Regions from separate parts of the Mesorhizobium sp. M1143 genome, predicted to be linked through region 1. Evidence: predicted binding sites of a transcription regulator. Region 1 holds the regulator's gene; the other holds the start of a gene.
The links. The regulator PhoB, encoded in region 1, activates phosphate uptake and scavenging genes when phosphate is short. The targets are predictions, from matches to a motif close to TGTCATNNANCTGTCAT.
Positions count from the first base shown of each region.

Region 2: ugpB (sn-glycerol-3-phosphate ABC transporter substrate-binding protein UgpB) is a predicted target of PhoB. The motif match lies at 1,887-1,903, and genes of this name have one in related genera.

Region 1 covers NZ_JAMYMJ010000038.1:467-19,261, forward strand. The annotation lists gene xylF (D-xylose ABC transporter substrate-binding protein) at 1-714, opposite strand, end outside; gene NKH35_RS22205 (ROK family protein) at 971-2,206, shown strand; gene phoB (phosphate regulon transcriptional regulator PhoB) at 2,237-2,926, opposite strand; gene phoU (phosphate signaling complex protein PhoU) at 2,943-3,647, opposite strand; gene pstB (phosphate ABC transporter ATP-binding protein PstB) at 3,689-4,513, opposite strand; gene pstA (phosphate ABC transporter permease PstA) at 4,531-5,847, opposite strand; gene pstC (phosphate ABC transporter permease subunit PstC) at 5,844-7,304, opposite strand; gene NKH35_RS22235 (substrate-binding domain-containing protein) at 7,401-8,429, opposite strand; gene NKH35_RS22240 (PAS domain-containing hybrid sensor histidine kinase/response regulator) at 8,928-13,421, opposite strand; gene NKH35_RS22245 (hypothetical protein) at 13,678-14,028, shown strand; gene NKH35_RS22250 (DUF2865 domain-containing protein) at 14,106-15,014, opposite strand; gene NKH35_RS22255 (hypothetical protein) at 15,288-15,503, shown strand; gene tolA (cell envelope integrity protein TolA) at 15,570-15,938, opposite strand; gene NKH35_RS22265 (glutathione S-transferase family protein) at 16,162-17,007, opposite strand; gene NKH35_RS22270 (VOC family protein) at 17,034-17,615, opposite strand; gene NKH35_RS22275 (DUF5343 domain-containing protein) at 17,906-18,532, shown strand; gene NKH35_RS22280 (Swt1 family HEPN domain-containing protein) at 18,564-18,795, shown strand, end outside.
Region 2 covers NZ_JAMYMJ010000036.1:21,549-25,548, forward strand. The annotation lists gene NKH35_RS21675 (bifunctional diguanylate cyclase/phosphodiesterase) at 1-1,486, opposite strand, end outside; gene NKH35_RS21680 (hypothetical protein) at 1,634-1,780, opposite strand; gene ugpB (sn-glycerol-3-phosphate ABC transporter substrate-binding protein UgpB) at 1,966-3,276, shown strand; gene ugpA (sn-glycerol-3-phosphate ABC transporter permease UgpA) at 3,347-4,000, shown strand, end outside.

The DNA.
Region 1 (18,795 bases):
CGTTCCGGCAAGGCCCTGCGCCGTCAGCGCGGCGACAACGCCGCCGGCTGTGCCGTCATTGGCCGCAACCACGGCATCGACCTTGTTGTCATTGGCGGTCAGGAACTGTTCCATGTTCTTCTGGGCATTGGCCGGCAGCCAGCCATCGGTATAGGCCTCGCCGACATTCTTGATCTTGCCCGAGTCGATGGCTTCCTTGAGCACTTCCATCGAGCCCGAGAACAGGAAATCGGCATTCGGATCCGAGCCAGAGCCCTTGATAAAGACATAGTTGCCCTCGGGCTTCGCCTTGAACACTTCGCGGGCCTGCATGCGGCCGACTTCTTTGTTGTCGAAGGTCAGGTAGAAGACGTCCTTGTTCTCGATCAGGCGGTCATAGCCGACGACCGGAATGCCTTCGTCCAGCGCCTTCTGCACCGCCGGGCCGATGGCCGACGCGTCCTGCGCCAGGACGATCAGCGCGTTGGCGCCTTGCGAGATCAGGCTTTCGACGTCGGTCAGCTGCTTGCCGGGATTGGACTGCGCGTCGGCGGAAATGTACTTGTCGCCGGCGGCTTCGATCGCCGTCTTCATCGCCGCCTCGTCCGTCTTCCAGCGCTCTTCCTGGAAGTTCGACCAGGAGACGCCGATGACCTTGTCCTTCGCCTGCGCGACCGAGACCAGCGTCAGCGACATGGCGGCGCCCGCCAGCATGGCGGCTGCAAATCTGTTCATGATAAACCCTCCCTGCCCCGCGCGCGGCGCGACAAAACTGGCCCGAAGGCCTGCACACAGAGGCTCCATTTTTTCGAGCCTCGAAAAAACACTGGTTCAATGATAAAGCGCTGTCAACATGGTTTCTGATGGCCTTGCCGAATTTTTTCGAGCTCCGCAATAAACAATGACAGGGCTGCCGGCGTCTGCCAATATTTGGCTGGTGCCGTCGAACGCCTTCACTATCATGAGGCGCGAGGAGGCCGGGAGGAAACAAATGTCGGTTGGAATCCGCCACGACGATCTGCGCCGTCGCAACCGCGCGATGGTGATTTCGGCCGTGCGCCGGGCCGGCCAGCCGTCGCGGACCGAGATTGCGGCGACCACCGGCCTCAGCCATTCGACCATATCGGCAATCTCGTCTGATCTGATTCAAGAAGGCATCCTGATTGAAGGCAAGCCTGGCGAGACCGGCTCGCTGAAACGCGGCCGGCCGCAGGTCGGCCTTGGCCTCAATCCGGAAGCGGCGGCGGTGATGACCGTGGTGCTGTCGCTGAACTTCCTCTCCGTCACCGTCATCGACTATGCCGGCCAGGTGGTCGCGGAAGAACAGCGCCGGCTCGACACGCTGACCATGCCGCGCGACGAACTGATCGGCGAATGCGTAGCAATCGTCCGGCGGCGTCTCGAGGACCCGGACCTGGACGTCCAGAGCATCGCCCGCATTGCCATGGGCATCCAGGGCATCACCGATTCGCAGGCGCGGGCCATGCTGTGGTCGCCAATCACGCCACTGACCGACATTGCCTTCGCCGACATGTTGGAAGCGGAATTCGGCATTCCGGCCACCATGGAGAACGACTGCAATATGATGGCGGTGGCGCTGCAATGGCGCCAGCCCGAGCGCTACCGCGACAATTTTATCGCCATCCTCTTATCGCACGGCATCGGCATGGGACTGGTGCTGAAAGGCGAACTTTTCACCGGCACCCATTCCTCGGGCGGCGAGTTCGGCCACATGATCCACCGTCCGGGCGGCGCGCTCTGCCGCTGCGGGCGGCGCGGCTGCGTCGAGGCCTATGCCGGAAACTACGCCATCTGGCGCAGCGCCAAAATGATGGGCGAGGATGCCGAGCCGGTCGATATCGGCGACGCTGATATGCGCGCACTCGCCGCGCGCGCCCGCGAAACCGACGGCCCGGAGCGCGAAGCCTATCGCAAGGCCGGCGAGGCGCTCGGCTTCGGCCTCGGCAGCCTGTTTGCGCTGATCGATCCGGCACCCGTCGCCATGGTAGGCGTCAGCGCCGCCGCCTTCGACTTGATCGAACCGGCATTGCGCGAAGCGATCGCCCAGACCGCCGGCGGCCAGCACTCGAAATCGATCTCCTTCGACACCGAGCCCAACGAGCTGCCGCTGATCCGCGAAGGCTGTGCCATGCGCGCGCTCGGCTTCGTCGATCAGGAGATTTTCGCGCCGGGCATTCAGGCCAAATCCGGCAAGCATGTCGCCTGAATGGCCGGCAACGGCGCGACGCGCAGCATCCTAGTCTTCCCTGATCGCGTAGCCGGCGCCGCGAATGGTACGGATGACATCCGGCATGCGGCCGTTGTTGACCGCTTTGCGTAAGCGCCCGACATGGACGTCGACGGTTCGCTCGTCGATATAGATCGTCTCGCCCCAGACATTGTCGAGCAGTTGGCTGCGCGAGAACACGCGGCCGGGATGGCGCATCATGAATTCGAGCAGCCGGAACTCGGTCGGTCCGAGCCTGATCTCGCTCTTCTTGCGGTAGACACGGTGCGACTCGCGGTCGAGCACGATGTCGCCGACCTTGAGCACGCTGGACAGCACTTCCGGCTTGGCCCGGCGCAGCAGCGCCCTCACGCGCGCCATGAACTCCGGCGTCGAGAATGGCTTGACCAGATAGTCGTCGGCGCCGGTGGACAGGCCGCGCACGCGATCGCTTTCCTCACCGCGCGCGGTCAGCATGATGATCGGCAGCCGCTCGGTTTCGGGCCGCACTCTAAGGCGCCGGCAGAGCTCGATGCCGGAAACAGCGGGCACCATCCAGTCGAGCACCAGGAGATCGGGCACGTTTTCCTGCAGGCGGATCTCGGCCTCGTCGCCGCGTGTCACCACCTCGACGTGATAGCCTTCGGATTCGAGGTTGTAGCGGAGGAGCACGCCTAGCGGCTCCTCGTCCTCCACGACCATGATGCGTGGCGCGATCATCGGCAGTTCACCCTCATCAGGCCGGCATGGCCATCGCCGTCTCGTCCTGCTTCGGACGATTGGCGGGCAGTTGCTGGCCGGTCAGCACATAATACGCATTTTCGGCGATGTTGGTGACATGATCGCCGATGCGCTCAAGATTCTTGGCGCAGAACAAGAGATGCGTGCAGGCGGTGATGTTGCGAGGGTCTTCCATCATGTAGGTCAAGAGCTCACGAAACACGGACGTGTATTTGACGTCGATGCGCTCGTCGTCATTCCTGAGTTTTGCAAGCGCTGCCGCATCGGTGGCGGCATATTCCTCGACGACGCCTTGCACCTGGATCAGCACCAGCTGCGCCATGGCGTCGATGGAGTGCGAGAGGTCGCGCGGCGTGACGCTCAAGCCCACGGTGCCGACGCGTTTGGCGATGTTCTTGGCGAGGTCGCCGATGCGCTCGAGGTCGCCCGCCATGCGGATCGAGCCGACCACGGCACGCAGATCGTTGGCCATCGGCTGACGCTTGGCGATCAGCGTGATGGCGCGGTCGTCCAGTTCGCGCTGGCGCGCATCCATGATGGCGTCGTCGGAAACGACACGCTGTGCCAGCGCATTGTCCGAATTGAGCAGCGCCCTGGTCGAGCCGCTGACCATCGAGCCTGCCAGATCGCCCATGTCGCGGATCAGCTTGCTGATCTGCCCGAGCTCTTCATCGAAGGAGGCGACGGTATGTTCACCCATGATCTTGGTCCTCGTGCCTGAAAATTCACCCGCCGGACGGCTCAGCCGAAGCGGCCGGTAATGTAGTCCTGGGTGCGCTTGTCGTCGGGGTTGGTGAACATCTTGTCGGTGGCGCCCTCCTCGACGAGATAGCCGAGATGGAACATCGCCGTGCGCTGCGACACGCGCGCCGCCTGCTGCATCGAATGGGTGACGATGACGATCGTGTAGTTCTGGCGCAGCTCGTCTATCAGCTCCTCGACACGGGCGGTGGCGATCGGATCGAGCGCCGAGCAGGGCTCGTCCATCAGGATCACCTCCGGCGACACGGCGATGGCGCGCGCGATGCACAGGCGCTGCTGCTGGCCGCCGGACAGGCCGGTGCCGGGCTCCTGCAGGCGGTCCTTGACCTCGTTCCAGATCGCCGCCTTCTTCAGGCTCTGCTCGACGATCTGGTCCATGTCGGACTTGCGCTTGGCCAGCCCATGGATGCGCGGGCCGTAGGCGACGTTCTCGTAGATGGACTTCGGGAACGGGTTGGGTTTCTGGAACACCATGCCGACGCGTGCGCGCAGTTCGACGACATCGATGTTCTTGTCGTAGATGTCGTCTTCATCGAGCGTGATCTTGCCGGTCACCCGCGCCGAATCGATGGTGTCGTTCATGCGGTTGAGGCAGCGCAAGAAGGTCGACTTGCCGCAGCCGGAGGGGCCGATCAGCGCCGTCACCTGGTTCTGGCGGACGTCGAGATTGACGTCGAACAACGCCTGCTTCTCGCCATAGAACACGCCGACCTTGTCGCCGCGCATCTTGATCACTTCGTTCGACTTGGCGTTCATTTTGTCGCCCACTGCATTCTCAAGGGACTGTTCGGTCATGATGTTCATACCAAATTGCCTTTTTTCTACCAGCGCCGCTCGAACCGGCGCCGGAGCACGATCGCGGTGATGTTCATGGCCATGAGGAAGACGAGCAGGATGATGATGGCGCCGGACATGCGCTCGACAAAAGCGCGCTCAGCCTCGTTTGCCCACATATAGATCTGAACCGGCAGCGCGGTCGCCGGATCGAAAGGCGTCGTCGGATAATCGGCGACGAAAGCGACCATGCCGATCAAGAGCAGCGGTGCTGTCTCGCCGAGCGCACGCGCCAGGCCGATGATGGTGCCGGTAAGGATGCCTGGGGCGGCAAGCGGCAGGATGTGATGGAACACCATCTGCATCTTGGAGGCGCCGAGACCTAGGGCCGCCGAGCGGATCGACGGCGGCACCGCGGCAAGGGCGGCGCGCGTGGCGATGATTATGGTCGGCAATGTCATCAAGGTCAGCACCAGGCCGCCGACGAAGGAAGCCGAGCGCGGCATGCCGAGGAAGTTGATGAACACGGCAAGGCCAAGCAGACCGAAGACGATCGACGGCACCGCCGCGAGATTGTTGATGTTGACTTCGATCAGGTCCGTAAAGCGGTTCTTCTTGGCGAACTCCTCCAGATAGATGGAGGCGGCGACGCCGATCGGCAGCGCCAGCAACAGCACGATCACCATCATGTAGAACGAACCGATGATGGCCACGCCCATGCCCGACGTCTCGGGCCGGCTGGAGGCGCCATAGCTGAACAGGCCGGTGTTGAAATGCTCGGCCATCGCGCCTTCGGCTTTGAGCTTGTTCATCCAGTCGATCTGCTGGTTGGACACCTTGCGGCGCGCTTCATCGACGCCGAGGTCGATCTGGCCCTTGAAGGCCGAGTCGAGATTGGCGGCGGCCAGGATGTCGACGTCACGCGTCGTGCCGATCACCGACGGATCGGCGGAGACGATGTCGCGCAGCTGGACGCGGGCGCCTTCCGACAGGAAGCCCTTGAGCTTCAGCATCATCGGCTTGTTGGCCGGATCGATGCCGAGCTTGGCCACCAGCGCGTTTTCGGCGAGCTTGGGATAGTTCGCCTTGATCAGCACATTCGGGTCTGTGGCACGCTTGTTCGAGGGGTCGATGACCTTCTCATCGAAGGTGATCGGAAGCGTCACCGTCGTCTGCCAGAAGGCGGTGTAGCCTTTCGAGACGATGGTGATCAACATGATGGCCAGGAACGCCAGGCCCACCGAGATCGCAATCACGCCATAGATGCGGAACCGGCGTTCGGCGGCATAGCGCGCCTTCAGCCCGATGTCGCGGCGCGGACGCGCGACGGCACCCGCCATCGTGTCCAGGGGGATGTCGGTCATTCGTACTGCTCCCGGTACTTGCGCACAATGTAGAGGGCGACGATGTTCATCACCAGCGTCAGCGCGAACAGCGTCAGGCCGAGCGCGAAGGCGACCAGCGTCTGCGGCGAGTTGAACTCGAGATCGCCGGTCAGCTGGTTGACGATCTTGACGGTGATGGTCGTCATCGCCTCGAACGGATTGGCCGTCAGATTGGCGGCGACGCCCGCCGCCAGCACGACGATCATCGTCTCGCCGATGGCGCGCGACGCCGTCAACAGGATGGCGCCGACGATGCCGGGCAGTGCCGCCGGCAGGATCACCCGCTTGATCGTCTCGGAGCGCGTGGCGCCGAGGCCGAGCGAGCCGTCACGCATTGCGCGCGGCACCGCGGTGATGATGTCGTCGGACAAAGAGGACACGACCGGGATCAGCATGACGCCCATCACCAGGCCGGCGGTGAAGATGCTCTGGCCCTGGATGAAGGGCGAGCCGCCGGTGAGTGCCGCCGACAGGTCGCGCAAGAACGGTCCGAGCGTGACCACGGCGAAGATGCCGTAGACGATGGTCGGGATGCCGGCCAGCAGTTCAAGCGCGGGCTTGACCACCGACCGGACGCTGCGCGAGGCGTATTCGGACATGTAGACCGCCGACATCAGCCCGACCGGCACTGCGACCAGAAGCGCGACGGCGGCGATGTAGAGCGTGCCGGCGAGTAGCGGGATCAGGCCGAACTGACCCTGGCTGCCGCCGGAACCGGCGGCGGCGAAACGCGGATCCCACACCGTGCCGAAGAAGAAGCTCATCGGCGATACGCTTTCGAAGAAGGTGATCGTCTGGAACAGCATCGACAGCACGATGCCGACCGTGGTCAGGATGGCGATGGTCGAGGCCGCAAGCAGCCCCCACAGCATCAACTTCTCGACATTGTTGCGCGCCCTGGCGCGCGGCGCGATCTGCCTCAGCGCATAGAAGGCGCCGGCGATCGACAGAGCGAAGGTCAGCACGGCGCCGAACAGGCCGAGCCGGTCCTGGACCTGGTTCGCCTCGACCGCGATCGGGATCATATAGTCCTGGGTGTCGCTGGCCAGTGCCACGCCCTTGGCGGCGAGCAGCGGCTGCAATTCGGCGAAAGTAGCGGGAAGTGCGGTATCGCCATCGAGCCGACGCAGGCCCTTGGCCAGGCTCTTCACCAGGCTGGCGTCGAGCGCTTCGCTGGCGACCTTTGTGTCGGCGGTGCGCTCGGGCAAAGCGGCATGGATATGCCGGTCGAGATAGAAGGAAGAGCCGATATCCCAGACGGCGAGCAAAAGGACGGCAGGCAGGACCGCGAGCAGAAAGGCCCACCAGCCATGATAATGCGCGCGCGAATGCGGCTTGACCTTGCCGGTATCCTGCGCCGCTGCGCGCTGGCGGCCGACCACAAAAGCGACCACGCCTATGGCAATGACTATGGCGAGTACGAGCAAGGACGACATCACCCACTCCAGGGAAAATTCAGATCGCCGCCGCCGTTGCGGCAAGCGGCGAAATCAGGGCGCGGATTTGGTCCGCGCCCTGATCCGGTCGGTCGATTACATTGTCTTTCCGGCGGCGAAGGCGTCGCGCTGGCCCTGACGTTCGGCGTCGGGAGCGGAAACCAGGCCGTACTGGGCGAGCGGGCTTTCCGGGCCGATCATCTGGTCATCAAGGAAGAACTCGACATATTCCTTGAGGCCGGGAACGACGCCCAGATGCGCCTTCTTGACGTAGAAGAACAACGGCCGCGACACGGGGTACGTGCCATCGGCGATGGTCTGCGTCGAAGGCACGATGCCTTCCACGGTGGCGACCTTCAGCTTGTCGGCATTGTTCTCGTAGAAGGCGAGGCCGAACACGCCAACGCCGGTCTTGTTGGAGTCGATGCGGGCCAGCGTCTCGGTGTAGTCGCCATCGATGTCGACAGCCTTGCCGTCCTTGCGGATGGCGATGCAGGTCTTGCCGATTTCCTTGTCGTCGGCGATGCCGGCAGCCTTCAAAGCGGCCTTGTCGCAGCCGGCGTCGAGCAGCTTGGTCTCGAACACTTCACGGGTGCCGTGCTTCTCACCCGGGATATAGGCGGCGATATCCCAGTCGGGCAGCTTCGGATTCACCTGGTTCCACTTGGTGTTCGGGTTGTCGACCAGCTTGCCGTCGACCACCAGCTTGGCGGCGAGCGCCTTGTAGATGTCGGCGGGAACCAGCGCCCAGTCCGGACCCTTGATGTCGGTGGCAAAGACGATGCCGTCATAGCCGATGCGGACTTCCTGGACGTCCTTGACGCCGGCGTCGGCGCAGGACTTCAGCTCGTCCTTCTTGATCGGGCGCGAGGAGTTGGCGATGTCGATCGTGTCTTCGCCGACGCCCTTGCAGAACTCCTTGATGCCGGCGCCGCTGCCGCCGGACTCGACCACCGGGGTCTTGAAGTTGGTGAAGGTTTCGCCGAACTGCTCGGCGACGATCTTGGCGTAAGGCAGCACGGTCGACGAACCGGCGACCTGGATCTGGTCACGCGCAGCGGCGACACCGGACGATGCGGCGAACGCTACCGCCACGGCCGATGCCGTAACGAGGAATTTCTTCATGTGGCCTGCTCCTGTTCGGAAGATGGTCTCTTGGCGCCCTCTTCAAACCGGCGCCCGCTGAGGCCAATAGCCTTCGATTATTACAGTCGCATGACAGTTTCGTGTCAGCCCGGTAACGTCGCACAGACGTCTTGTGGGCCGCCCCCTTTAAGCCGGTTTGTGGGAATGGAAGTTGCCGCTGGAATCAGACGCTTGCGCGATCCGTGCTGGCATCAAGTCCCGGCACACCGCAGGCCGCGATGCCGAGAAAGAAAAAACCGGACGGGAGCGCGTTGCCCGTGGCCAGGGCGAATCTTGGCCGAGCCATCGCCAAAAACAGGTCCGTTGGGGTAGATTCGACGCTGTTTCTTGTCGGCGGTCGCTTGCTCCCGCCCGTAACTGAATGAGCGGTTTCGTTGCGACCATTGTCCTGACTGGGCGCCAGCTTTGATATGGTGCGATCGCACCATATCCTTGGCTGTTGCGGCGCGGCCGCATACCCGCCCGCGCCCCAGGTCGCTATACAGCGTCTCGGTGGGGGTGGCGTGGTATTCCGACCCAGCGCTCGACCTTTTCGAGCAGCGCCCTGGGGCTGATCGGCTTGGGCAAATAGTCATCCATGCCGGCTTCCAGGCAGCGCTCACGGTCGCCCTTCAAAGCATGCGCGGTGACGCCGACGATCGGGATATGCATACCCGTATGTTCTTCAAGCCGGCGAATTGCGGCGGTGGCCTCGAGCCCATTCATCTCCGGCATCGAGACGTCCATCAGGATCATACGCGGATTGAGCCTGCCGAAGGCGTCGAGCGCCTTGCGGCCGTTGCCGACAATTTCGAAACTATAGCCGGTCTCGCCGATTATCTGGGTGAACACCATCTGGTTCACCTCATTGTCCTCGGCAACGAGGATGTCGAGCCGGCTTTCATCCCCGGCGGCCCGGGCGCGGGCGCGAACCGGCGGCGGTTGCAGCAAGGCGCGTTCCGATGCAGCGAGCGGCGGCTTTGCCGGTGACGGTCCGTTCCTGTCGTTGCCGGACCCGCTGCTTGCCGCCGGGAGCACGCGGCTCCCCGTGATATTGTGATGGTGGCGCTGGATGGTAGCGACCAGCGTTTCCAGAAGCACCGAGGAACGCGCCGGCTTGATCAGCTGGGCGTCGATGCCGAGATCGCGATAGCTGGTGTTGGCGAGCGACTGGTCGACCGAAGTCAGCATGATGATCGGCGTGTCGGCCAGCCCTGCGGTGCTGCGCACGACGCGCGCCATTTCGGCGCCGCTCATCCCCGGCATCTGATAATCGAGCACGACGCAGTCGACCGGCACGCCGTAGGCAGCCGCGGCGACCAGCACCTTGAGCCCTTCGGGTCCGCTTTCGGCGGCGCAGGAATCGAAGGTCCATGACGCCATCTGCTCGCTCAGGATCGATCGGTTGACGGCATTGTCGTCGACGATCAGCACCCGTGAGCCGGTCACGTCGACCGGCATGATCCGCCGTCCGGTCCGTTCCTCGGCCCTGGGCAATGTCACGGTGAACCAGAAGGTCGAGCCCTTGCCTTCGGCGCTCTCGACACCGATCTCGCCGCCCATCAACTCGACCAGCCGCGAGGTGATGGCGAGCCCGAGCCCTGTGCCTTCGTGGCGTCTCGTCGACGAGGTGTCGGCCTGACTGAATTTTTCGAAGACGAGCTTCAGTTTCTCGTGTGGAATGCCTATGCCGGTGTCGGTGACCGAAACGGTAAGTTTTGTCCCCGTCGGCCCCCTTTGTCCGGTCACGTCGACCAGCACGTGGCCTTCGTCGGTAAACTTCACCGCGTTGCCGACCAGATTGGTGACGATCTGCCTGATGCGACCGACATCGCCGACGAACAGGCTTTCCAGGCCCGGCTCGACGCGCACGATGAGCTCGAGGTCCTTCTCCTTGGCGCGCGTCGATATCAGCGTCGCCACATCCTCGATCGCTTCGGGCAGGTTGAAGGGCGCAGGGTCGAGCACCAGCTGTCCGGCATCGATCTTGGAGAAGTCCAGTATGTCGTTGATGATGGTCAAGAGCGCGTTACCCGACTTGACGATGATATCGGTGAACGTCTTCTGCTTGGGATCGAGGTCGGATTTGGCCAGCAACTCGGCCATGCCGAGTACGCCGTTCATCGGCGTGCGGATTTCGTGGCTCATATTGGCCAGGAATTCCGACTTGGCGCGGTCGGCCAACACGGCGCGCTGCCGCGCCTCGCGCAGTTCGGCCTCGCGCAGTTTCAGTTCGGTGATGTCGGTGGTCGACCCAATCAGATAGAGCGAACCATCGGACGCGATCATCGCGCCCTTGCGGGCGAACTGGTGGCGCACGCTGCCGTCGGCAAGCGTCACCGTTTCCTCGATCTCCTGTGTATCGCCTGTGCGCAGCACGGCGAGATCGCTGTTGACGAAGGCTTCGCCGTCCTCGCCGAAAATCTCGATGTCCGTCTTGCCGATCGCGTCTTCCCTGCGGAAGCCGGTGAGGTCGCACCAGCCCTTGTTGACGTAGAACTGCCTGAGGTCGGAGCGCTTGGCGTAGATCGACACCGGCACGTTGTCGATGAGATTGCGGAACACCTCGTTCTCGCGCATGCTCTCTTCCAGCGCCTGCTCGCGCGCCTTGACGTCGGTGATGTCGGTGCTGGACCCGACCAGGTGCACCGACCCATCGAGCGCCACCAGCCGGCTCTTGCGCGTCATCAATTGCCGCACCGTGCCGTCGCGATGGGTAACGGGCTCCTCGATCTCGCGGCCGCGGCCGGTGACGACGACCTGGGTGTCGTCATGGGTGTAGGTTTCGGCGTCGTCGATGCCGAAAAGCTGGAGATCGGTTCGGCCGATGACCTCCTCCTTGGGGATGCCGGTCAGCGCGCACCAGGCCTTGTTGACGAATTCCATGCTCAGATCCTGCGCCTTGATGAAGGCGGCGACCGGCAGTTCGTCCATGACGTGGCGGAACAGGTCGATCTGGCGCATGCTTTCCTGCAGCGCCTTTTCGCGGCTCTTGATCTCCGAGATGTCGACGCGCACGCCGATAAAGGTGCCGTCCTCGGTGCGCATATCGTAGACCTGATACCAGCGGCCGTCCGCATTGAGGCGCTCATAGGACGAGTTGGGCAGGCGATAGCGGGCGAGGATGGCATTGAGCCAGACATCGGGGTCGCCTTCATAGAGCCTGTCGATTTCTGGATCGCCGCTCGATCGGAAATAGCCGACCGAATGTCCAAGTTCCAGGGCCGCGCGGAAGCTGCGGCCAGGCTGCCATGCCGGTTTCAGCTCCGGCAGCGTGTCCTGCAGCTTGCGGTTTGCAAAGACGAACTTGTCGTCGCGGTCATAGATGATGACGGCCGCCGGCAGCGACTCCAGCACCGTGGTGAGGTTCTTGCGGGCGTCCTCGGCTTCGGTCTCGCGGCGCTTCATGTCGGAGATGTCGAACAGGAAACCGGCGACATAGTTGCGGCCGCTGGGCATGCCGACGCGGTTCTTGCGCACGATGCGCGAGCGGCTGGCGCCCTCGGCGTCGAAAGTCTCCTCGACCTCGTAGGGCGTGCCGGTCGCCAGCACGGCGCGTTCGCTGTCTTCGAACTGCGCGGCGTCCTTTTGCTTGAGGAAGTCGCCGCCGGGCCTGCCCAGCATCGCTTGCGGGCTCTGTCCGAACAGTGCCGAAAACGCCTCATTGACGAAGACGAAACGCAGATTGTCGTCCTTGACGAAGATCGGGTCCTTGACGCCGTTGATCACCGCCTCGGCCAGCCGCGATTTCTCCAGCGCATGGGCGAGTTCAGCCTCGCGATCCTTCATGTTGGTGACGTCGACATAGGAGATCAGCCTTTTGCCGCCGGCGAGCGGCGCGAGCGATGCAATCAGCGTACGGCCGTCATTGCGTGGCAGTTGCCTGGAGCCCACCAGGCCGGCCGAGATTTCTGCTTCGCGCTCGGCGATGTGGTCCTGCCATTCCGCATCGTCAGCACCGTACGGGTCCATATCGCGGCTGGCCTGCATCAGTTCGCGGAAGCCGCAGCCGATCCTGGCGCGTCGGGGATCGATTTCCCAGAAATCATAGAAGGCGCGGTTGATCACCTCCGCCCGCATGTCCGCATCAAGGACGAGCACGCCGATCGGCATCTGGTCGACCATCGTGCGAAGATTGGCGAAGGTCTCCGTGATTTTGGCGTTGGCACTCTCGATCTCTGCGTCGCGACGCTTGAGCTCGGAGACGTCGTAGTAGGTCAACAGCCGCTTGCCGCCGGACAATGCCGTCACCGAGAACATCATCGTCCTGCCGTTGGCATGGAGAAATTCGCGTGGCGCAACCGAGCCGGCGCTGATCTCCTCGATGCGGGTGGCTAGGTAGTGCTGCCACTGCTGTTCATCGAGATCGCCGTAGATGCCGTTGCGGCGGTTGAGTTCCATCAACAGACTGAACGGCGCGCCGACAGTGACGGCGCCATCGGGAATCCTGGAGAGCTCGCGATAGGCCTTGTTGACGATGAGTGTGCCGAGCTTTTCGTCAAGCAGCACGACGCCCATATGCATGGCATCCATCGTCCGCTCGAGATCGGCGAGGTGCTGCGTGGCCTCCCCGGCCGGGGGATCGCTCTCGTCCTGCCGCAGTTCGTCCAGCGCACCGGCCAGTGCCGTGACGTTGCGGCCGATGCCGCGATAGCCGATGAATTCGCCTTCGCCGTCGAACCGCGGGGAACCGGTGATCGAAACCCAGCGGCAGGCGGGACGGCCGCCCTTCAACTCATAAACAAAGTCGCGAAACGGCCGATGCGCCTGCAGATCCTCCAGATGCGCGGCGGCGTGTCGATTGCCGTGCACCATCTGCTTGAGGAAATCGAAGCGGAAACGGCCAAGAATGCTGGCGGGATCGATGCCGGTGGCGGCCTGGTAGTTCTCCGAAAGCCAGGAAAAGCGCAGCTCGGCGTCGGTCTCCCAGACCCAGTCGGCGCCGGCCTCGACCAGCTCGCGCAGCGCTTGGGGCGAAATCCCGACGGACATATCCTCGCCGCTCACAGCCCCTTTTCGGGAACCGCGTCCGCCGCGTGTTCCAACAGTCCCGTCAGCCATCCCGTTCCCACCCCGAAAACCAAGGCCGAACCCCTCAGCGGTTCGCCGGCGGAATGTGCCCGAGAAGCATTAATGATCCGCTAACCATAAAAATTCAGACTACGGCCAGAGCCCACATTGCCCTGCGGTATTCCGCCGGTTGTCGGCGGAACCGCTGCCGGGCTATAAGTCGGCAGGGGTGTTGCTGATGACCGGTTGGATTGTGCCTTGTTTCCTGTGCCTGGCGCTGCTTGCAAGCAGCGGCTGCGCACGCAGCTATGACGGCACGGTGGTGATCCCGAGGCCGCTGGATATCAGGCGGGTCTGGGATCGCGATCCGTCGCAGACTGAGGCCAACCAGATGCAGGCAGCAGCCGGTGTGTTTCCGTCGCCGCCGCAGGAATCGTACCGGCCGGCGGCACGCAGGCACACGACAATTGCTGCCCCAAGACGGCACGTCAGGTCCAGCCCACCCAGCATGGCTTCCGAACCGGCCAACCCGCTCACCTGCAAGAATGTCAGCGAACCCGGCAAACGCTACAGGATGGTTTGCCAATAGCCTGATGCATGTCGCCCAAAAGTGGCCCGCGGTTTTGGGATCACGACACGCATATACAAGGAACTTCGGCCGCGCGGTCAATCCGCCGGGAAGAAAGCCGGCCCGACCACCCTGACCGGCCGCGAGCTGGCCAATAACTCGACAGACTTTTGCTGGGCAGCCCCCGTGGCCTGGGGGGCATCGGCGCCGGCCCGGGGAATTTGTGCAAAGGTGCCAAGATCCGGCTTTGCCGACGGCAGGGGAATGATGGCGTTGCTCATATTGGCTGGCGTCACCGTGCGCGCTCTCAGTTCGGCGACACGCTGGGAGTAGCGCTTGACATCGCATGCCCGGAAAGTCGCGTCGTCGCGGTATTTGAAGGCTGCCGGCAGGTCCTTGTAGGATTTGCGCGTATCGAGTGCGACCATCTCTTCGGTTTCAAGGCTTGGGTCGCCCAGCGTGTACAGGTCGACGCCGGCATCGTCGCAGATGTAGCGGCACTGATCGACCATCTCCTTGACGTCGCCGCCTTGCACGAACTGCGATTTCGGCGCCGGGAAGAAATAGCCGTCGGAAAGACGAACGCAAAACAGCATCGAATTGCCGCCGATCATGGCGCCCGCCGGACGCTGTCTCTGTTGCCTGGCGGCGGGCGTGCAGCCGAGCGCGACGAGCCTGGCCTGCAGCCCGGACGTATCCCGGCCCGAAATCGCGGCGCCGGCGATCTGGCGCTGCACCTGCGTGCGGCTCTTGGCCAGATCGGAGCAAGCGTTGAAGAACCCGCCCACCGCACTTTGCGCTGTGCAGCGGCGTTGCCTCTCCAGCCCCTGGATCGCCGCAAGCTGGCGGCGCAACTGCGCAAGCTCGGGGCTGATCCCGCCGCTGCGGCCGGACGATGCCATCTGGCTCCTGAGCGCGGCGCATGGATCGGCTAGGGAAGCCGAAATCCCGACCACGCTTGCCGCTATCGACACCAGTGCAAAGATCACGACAAGCCACAAACGCATCTTCGGCGACCCTGGTCCTTGTACCCTGTGGAGCCGATTGCCGCTCCGGCCGATTGAGCCTCAATACTTGAGGCAAGTCTAATCCAGGTATTTTACGCCGAGTGTATTATGCCGGCTCCTGTAAATTCGCTATTACACTTTTGTTTCAAGATTGAGACGAAGCCAGGCATCGACGAGCCTGGGCCGCCGCCATGATCAATCCCGCGTTATCGGCTCTCGCGGTTGAAACCTTTCTCCGGTGTCTCGCGTTGTGTCGGGCAAAGGAGACCGAAGATGTCTATTCACTTCACTGTCTCTGGCCTGACCAGGAACCTGTTCCACTCGCTGGGGCTAGACCATGAGCGGGCGCCGAGAGCGCTCGATCCCGAACAGAGCCTGCTGCTGGAATGCTATCTGGCCGGACAGATTCCCGAATCCGCCTGGGCCGACTACGTCTTCGAGGCGCCGGATCTGCAGCGTCACGTCGATATCAGGCGCCGGCACAACTGATCAGAGCAATTCCGTGCGAGAGAGCGGTCGCCGTTTCTATGAAACGGTGACCGCTCTACTGCTCGCTCATTGCTTGGGCGAGTCAAACCGCAAGCTGAAGACATTGCCCGCGACGCCTTGCGCAAGCTTGGGCGAGAAGTTCAACGGCAGGCACTTTTGCAGAGCCGCGGTTGCGGCGTCGACGAACGACTTCTTGGCATCCGCGTCGCCGTCGACCTTGATGGCGGTTGGCCGCGGCGGGCCGATCAGCGTGCCATCGCGCTTGAAGCTGAAGCTCAAGGTGACGCTGGCATTTCCAGCATCCGCCGGCGGCGTCCAGCACGCCTGGATGGCGTCGCCGACCTCGGTCATCGTATCGAGCGGCGCGGCATTGGATGGGTAGCCTCCGACCAACACAACACCGGCAATCGCGAGCAATCTCGCCACGCCTTTCATCGCAAAGCTCCTCGCATGTCGGCCGCCGACCATGATGGTAGGGTCGAAGCCGGCAATGGCAATATGCCTGATGTCAGACTTATGGCAGGAGACGCGCCTGACGGCGCACCGGCGAAAAGCAAAAGGCCGGCATTGCGCCGACCTTTCCTTTCACCCTTGCGCCAGTACATCCGTGGTCGCGCGGTGGATAGCCTCAATAGACAGGGCTTTGGTTAACGAATCCTTAGCTTTGCGCGCTGGCCTGCGACTTCACATAGGCGATGTAGCCGCGCACGTCGCCGGCCGGCTCGGCATAGGCCTTGCCGAGCTTCTTCTCGATCGCCGCCACATACTCCTTCGCCCATTTGGGCAGCGCATAGTCGATGACTGCCAGGAACTCCAGCGTCGATGCCAGGCGTATGTCGGCGATCGACGGGTGCTTGCCGCCGATGAACGGCTTGCCGTCCCTGAAGAAGGAATGAAACACTTCCAGCGGCTCGGCGATCGCCGCCATGGCGGCCTTCTGCGCCTCGGACTTCTTGTCTGGATGCGCATCGCTGTGGCCGACTTCACCGGCATACTGCGGGAAGTTGAGCGCCGGATAGGTGGCGCGCGCCACATAGGGATAGAGCGTGCCGATCAGGTAGAACATGGCGCTGTCGACCATCGCCCGCTTGGCCGGCGCCTTCGGATAGAATTTCTCCAGCCCATGCTTGTTGGCGAGATACTGCATGATGGCGCAGCTTTCCCACAGCACGCCTCTGGGAAGACCTTTGTCCTCGATCATCGGCGTCAGATGCGCCGGGTTGCGCGCCATATAATCGGGCGAGCGCGTGTGGCCCCAGGCGTCGGTCTCGGCGGCGTCGAACCCGGCCGCACGGGCAAACACCCGAACGGTCATGTTGTTGACGCTCGGCTTCAGCATGCTGATCTTCAGTGCCGGTTTCTTTGCCGCCTTGGCCTTCGGCGCCGACTTTGCGGCTGCCTTGGGCGAGGCCTTTGCGGCTGCCTTTACCGCCGGCTTCGCGGCCGCTTTTGCCGCTGGCTTGGCCGCTGATTTCCCAGCGCTTTTGGTCACTGTCTTTGGCATTTTGGTCATCCCCTTTTTGTAGGCCGTCAGTATGGATTCTTCGGCGTCCGGTCGTCCGACAATGTCGCGCGCGACCATTCGACCAGCGTCTGGATCGCGTCGGCAAGGTGCACTTCGGCGATGTTGTAGTCGCCGCGCGCGACGCGCAGCTTGTGCGCCTGCATCAAGACGTCGGCATGGGTGAAGCCCACCGGCGGCTCGAAGCGGTAGGACGCGAGCTCGATCAACAGGCCGAGCGGATCCTCGAAATAGATCGAATCCATGAAGCCGCGATCCTTGACGCCGCTGTGCTTGATGGCGCGCTCGTCGAGCCGGGCCACCGCCTGCAGGAAAGTGACGCGCGACACCGAGAACGCAATATGATGGACGCAGCCCGGTTCGGTCGGCGTGCGCCGCTTGACCGGCGTGCGGCTCTCATCGGTGAAGATGGTGATAAGCCTTCCATCGCCGGGATCGAAATAGAGATGGCTTTCACTTGGCTTGTCGAGATTGGGCTGCTCGAAGATGAACGGCATGCCGAGCACGCCCTCCCAGAAATCGATCGAGGTCTGGCGGCCGGCGCCGACCAGCGTGATGTGATGGACGCCCTGCGATTGCAGTTTCTGCATCGGTCTCCTCTCAAGGCATCGACTGCCCGTCCGAATCCGCCCAGCGTTTTTCGCACTGCTAAAGCCGTGATCAAGGACCCATGGTGCAATGCTAATGCAATCGGCCCTTCCGCGCTAGAAGCGGCGAACGCGGCCATGATTGGACGATTGTAAAGACGGAACGATGCCTTGGATGACTAAGGCTGGATTGGCTCTCCTATCCGATCGACTCAGCGATCCACTTAGACAGTCGCTTAGTTGCGCTCCCTGCAACTTCGGCTATCGTGGAGCCCTGTCGCCAGGAGGGGATCGTGCCTGCAACATTGCCATACTTATCAGCGCCTGGGTCGATTAAGACGGCCTTCGAGAAGATCAAGGCCGCCGCGACGCCCGAGCGTGTCACGGGGGATTTTGTCACGACGAAACTTCAATTGAAGGGGGGAACGGGCGCTGCTATGCTGCCGTTCCTGAAGAGGATCGGCCTTGTGGCCTCTGACGGAAGTCCAACTGATCTTTATAAGCAGTTCCGAAACAATATGACTGACAAGGCCGCTGTGGCGGCGGCAATAAGGCACGGCTACAAGCCCCTATCCGATGCCAACGAGTATTTCTATGATCTATCAGATTCAGCCCTTCTGTCCCTGATTCTGCAGGTCACTGGAGCAGCTGCGGAAGGCCAAGTCCCCAAGCTGACCCTTTCAACACTGAAGATTTTGAAGAGCTACGCAAACTTCGATGCCGAGGATGCACCTGCGGCTCAAAATGTTCCGGCCAAAGACGTCCTGCCGATGGAAAATCTCCAATCAATGCCGCGAAGCGGATTGGGCTTGAACCTGTCGTACACCATCAATCTCAATCTGCCGGCTACTTCAGATCAAGCCGTTTTCAACGCGATATTCAAAAGCCTGAAGGAGCATCTGCTTTCGGAAAATGAATAGATCTGTCCTAGACAAGATAAAGGCGTTCGGAATGACCAATCAGATGGTTGCCGAAGACCTATCCCGGATTGCCATTCAGTATGGCCTTGAGCTTGGTCATCTACCCGCCATTTCCGCTGAGGTAAACGAAAAGTACTACCCGCAGATCGACATGGCTATTCGCGCAGAGGCGAAAGCAATGTCCCACCACTACGAAGTTTTCTACTCCCTAGAAAAATCCATCAGAGGGCTCGTCTCTGAGGTGATGGAAGCGGCTGAAAAGA
Region 2 (4,000 bases), on a different contig from region 1:
GCGGATAAAGTGCAATGCCGATGCTGGCCGACACCAGCCCGCCCCCGCCCGACAGCCGGTTTTCCTCGCGCATGGCCGCCAGCACCGCCTCGGCGATGCGGCCGGCCGCCTGCGGATCGGGAAGGTTCGGAGCGATGATGGCGAACTCGTCGCCGCCGAGACGCGCCAGCATCTGTCCGTGGCGGAGCACGGCGGAGGCGCATAGCGCCACCTTCTGCAGCATGGCATCGCCGGCGCCGTGCCCGAACAGGTCGTTCACTTCCTTGAAGCGGTCGAGGTCTAGCAGCAGCAGCGCAAGATGCCCGCCCTTGCCGCCGCGGTCCATTGCGGCAATTTCGGCCTCGAGCCGGCCGGAGAAACTGCGGCGGTTGGGGAGCCCGGTCAGCGGGTCGAAATGGGCGAGGCGCAGTATCTCCTGCTCGGCCTTCCTGCGTTCGCGGATGTCGCGCACGGCGACCACGCTGTGCCGCTTGCCGCAATAGTCGATGCTTCTGGCGATAAGTTCGACGGGGATGGTGGCGCCGTCATGGGCTCTGAGTTCGGCTTCCTGTGCCTGTCCGCTGCAGTCGGACATGCCGGCCGCGGTGCGTTCGCCGAAGAGGTCGCCAAGCAGCATCGCGTTCAGCACTTCCGGCGCAATGCCGGTGAGTGCCGCGATGCTGTCATTGGCGCTGACGATGCGGGCGCCGTCGCAGACGATCAGCCCCTCGACGGCGGCGTTGGCGAGGCCGTGCATGCGCTCGGCCTCGAGCTTGTGACGCCGGAAGCGAAGGTCGATCCACAATGCTGCGGCTGAAAGCACCAGGATAGCCATGCTGACTGCAGCGGCGGCGAAGGCCTGCGACACCGGTTCGACCGTGAACTGCGATATCTCGATGGAGGAGTCCGGGAAGATCGACACCGCGCCCATGGCGATGAAGTGCAGGCTGCAGATCGCCAGCGTCAACAGGATGGCGGCGGCGATTGTGGCCTGCATGGACGGCCGTCGCAACACGACCAGCAGCGCCAGCGCGGCGAGGGTGACGCCTGTCAGCACCGAGACGCCGACCAGCAGCGGGTTCCAGACGATGCGCCCTTCGACCTCGAAGGCGGCCATGCCGATATAGTGCATGGCGGCGATACCAGCGCCGAGGACCGCGCCGCCGACCAGAGGGTAGTCGATGCCCCGGCGCAAGGTGGCGATCCACATGCCCGCAGCGGTCAGGGCGACGGAACCGGCGAGCGAAAGCGCCGACATTTCCGTATTGTAGGCGTTGGGGATTCCGGGAGAAAAGGCAAGCATTGCGATGAAGTGCGTCGCCCAGATACCGAAGCCGGTGGAAGTGGCTGCTATCATCAGCCAGGTATAGCGGTTGCGCTCGCTCGAGCGGTCGACATGGCGAAGCAGGTTGACCGCCGAGAAGGAAGAAATACCGCAAATGAGCGCTGCCAGTGCGACCAGTCTCAGATCGTGCTCATGCACGATACAATTATAGACCGTCAGCATCTCGCCCCACCTGCTCTCCCACAGCAATCAAGCCGTCCACTTGATTAGTATGCCACGCTTGACGAAGAATCGGTTATGCGAACTACAACTACAGCGGGTTTTTCGGGTTGTACGTTGCGGCGATCCTGTCTCATTCCAGACGCACGGTTACAGCAGCGCCTGGCGCGATGCCGCTCGGCCGATCTCGATCTGGCCGAGCGCCGGTTTGGCGGCCGCACGGTGCAGGTGCGTGGCGCTGTCACGCGGGCCCTTCACGCATTGCTGGGCGGTCGGCGATCCTTGCAGGCCCACCATGCCCCATTCTATCGCTGAGCCGGCTTGGCATTTCTCTCTGTCCTCGTTGCAAGGCGAGGGGGCGCGAAGTTAGCCGGGTATGAAATTCACGAAACAGCAACAAATCCGTTGTCCGATTGTCATCAGCGACACATATTGCGTTCGCGGGAGCGCCCCTTTCGCCAATGACAAACGGGAGATGAAACATGAAGTTGTTCGGCTTTGCGGCCGGTGTTGCCGCCACCTTGACCCTGCTTTCCACCACCTCCGCCTTCGCCGCCACCCAGATCAGTTGGTGGCATGCAATGACCGGCGCCAATGCCGAGGTGGTCGACAAGATCGCCAAGGATTTCAATGCCAGCCAGAGCGACTATGAAATTCTCCCTGTTTTCAAGGGCACCTATCCCGAAACGCTGAATGCCGGCATCGCTGCCTTTCGTGCGGGGCAAGCGCCCGACATCATCCAGGTGTTCGACGTGGGTACCGGCGTCATGATGGCCGCCGAAGGTGCGATCAAGCCGGTGGCCGATGTGCTGACCAGCGCCGGCGTGACCTTCGACAAGAGCGAGTATTTGCCCGGCATCGTCGGCTACTATTCGAAGCCGGACGGGACCATGCTGTCCTTCCCCTATAATTCCTCGTCGCCCATCCTCTATTACAACAAGGATATCTTCCAGAAGGCCGGGCTTGACGTGAACAATCCGCCAAAGACCTGGAACGAGGTGTGGGAAGCCGCCAAGAAGATCAAGGCGAGCGGCGCCGCTTCCTGCGGCTATACCTCGACGTGGTTGACCTGGATCCACCTTGAGGCCTTCGCCGCCTGGAACGACGTTTCCTATGGCACCAACCAGAACGGACTTGCCGGAACCGACGTCGAGCTCAAGATCAATGCGCCGATCTTCGTCAATCATTTCCAGGCGCTCGCCGACCTGGCCAAGGACGGCACCTTCAAATATGGCGGCCGTACATCCGAAGCCAAGCAGATCTTTCTTGCCGGAGAATGCGGCATCTTCACCGAATCGTCGGGGGGTCTCGGTGACATCGTCAAATCGGGCATGAACTACGGCATCGGCCAGCTTCCCTATGATAGTGACGCCAAGGGCGCGCCCCAGAACACCACGCCGGGCGGCGCCAGCCTGTGGGTATTCGGCAACAAATCGGACGAGGAATACAAGGGCGTCGCGGCGTTCTTCTCCTACCTGTCCAAGACCGAAGTGCAGGAGTATCTGCACCAGAAGTCGGGTTATCTGCCGGTGACGCTCGCTGCCTATGAGGCGACCAAGAAGTCCGGCTTCTATGACAAGAACCCGGGCCGTGAGACGCCGATCCTGCAGATGCTGGGCAAGGCGCCGACCGAGAACTCGAAGGGCGTGCGCCTCGTCAACCTGCCGCAGGTGCGCGACATCGAGAATGAGGAGTTCGAGAAGATGCTGGCCGGCCAGCAGACTGCGCAGCAGGCGCTCGACAACGCGGTCGCACGCGGCAACAAGGCGATTCAGGAAGCGATCGGAAACTGAAGCGATTGTCAGTTGAACCTCGTCCACGCGGACCCGCGTGGACGATTTCCTGAATAGCGAGGGAATCACCCTGTCTCCACGCGTCGTCTTTCCCAACAAGACCCTGCCTTACCTGCTGGTGGCGCCGCAACTCGCCATTACGCTGATCTTTTTCTACTGGCCGACCGGGCAGGCGCTCTACCAGTCGATGCTTAGGGAAGACCCGTTCGGGCTGAAGAGCAAGTTCGTCGGGCTCGCCAATTTTCGCAAGGTGCTGGCCGACCCGGCCTACCTCAACTCGATCAAAGTTACGCTGGTGTTCTCTCTGGCGACCGCGATGGTCGCCATGGGTGTGGCCCTGTTGCTTGCCGTCATGGCCGAGAAGGTGGTGCGCGGCAAAGGCCTTTATCGCACGCTGCTGATCTGGCCGTATGCGGTGGCGCCGGCGATTGCCGGCATGTTGTGGCTGTTTCTGTTCAACCCCTCGATCGGTTCGCTGGCCTACGCCTTGAGAGGTCTCGGCATCGCCTGGGATCCCTTGCTTAACGGAAACCAAGCCATGATCCTGCTGGTATCTGCGGCTGCCTGGAAGCAGATCAGCTACAATTTCCTGTTCTTCGTCGCCGGGCTGCAGGCGGTGCCGAAGACGTTGATAGAGGCGGCGGCCATGGACGGCGCCGGGGAGACGAAGCGCTTCTGGACCATCGTCTTCCCGCTGCTCGCACCGACGACCTTCTTCCTGCTG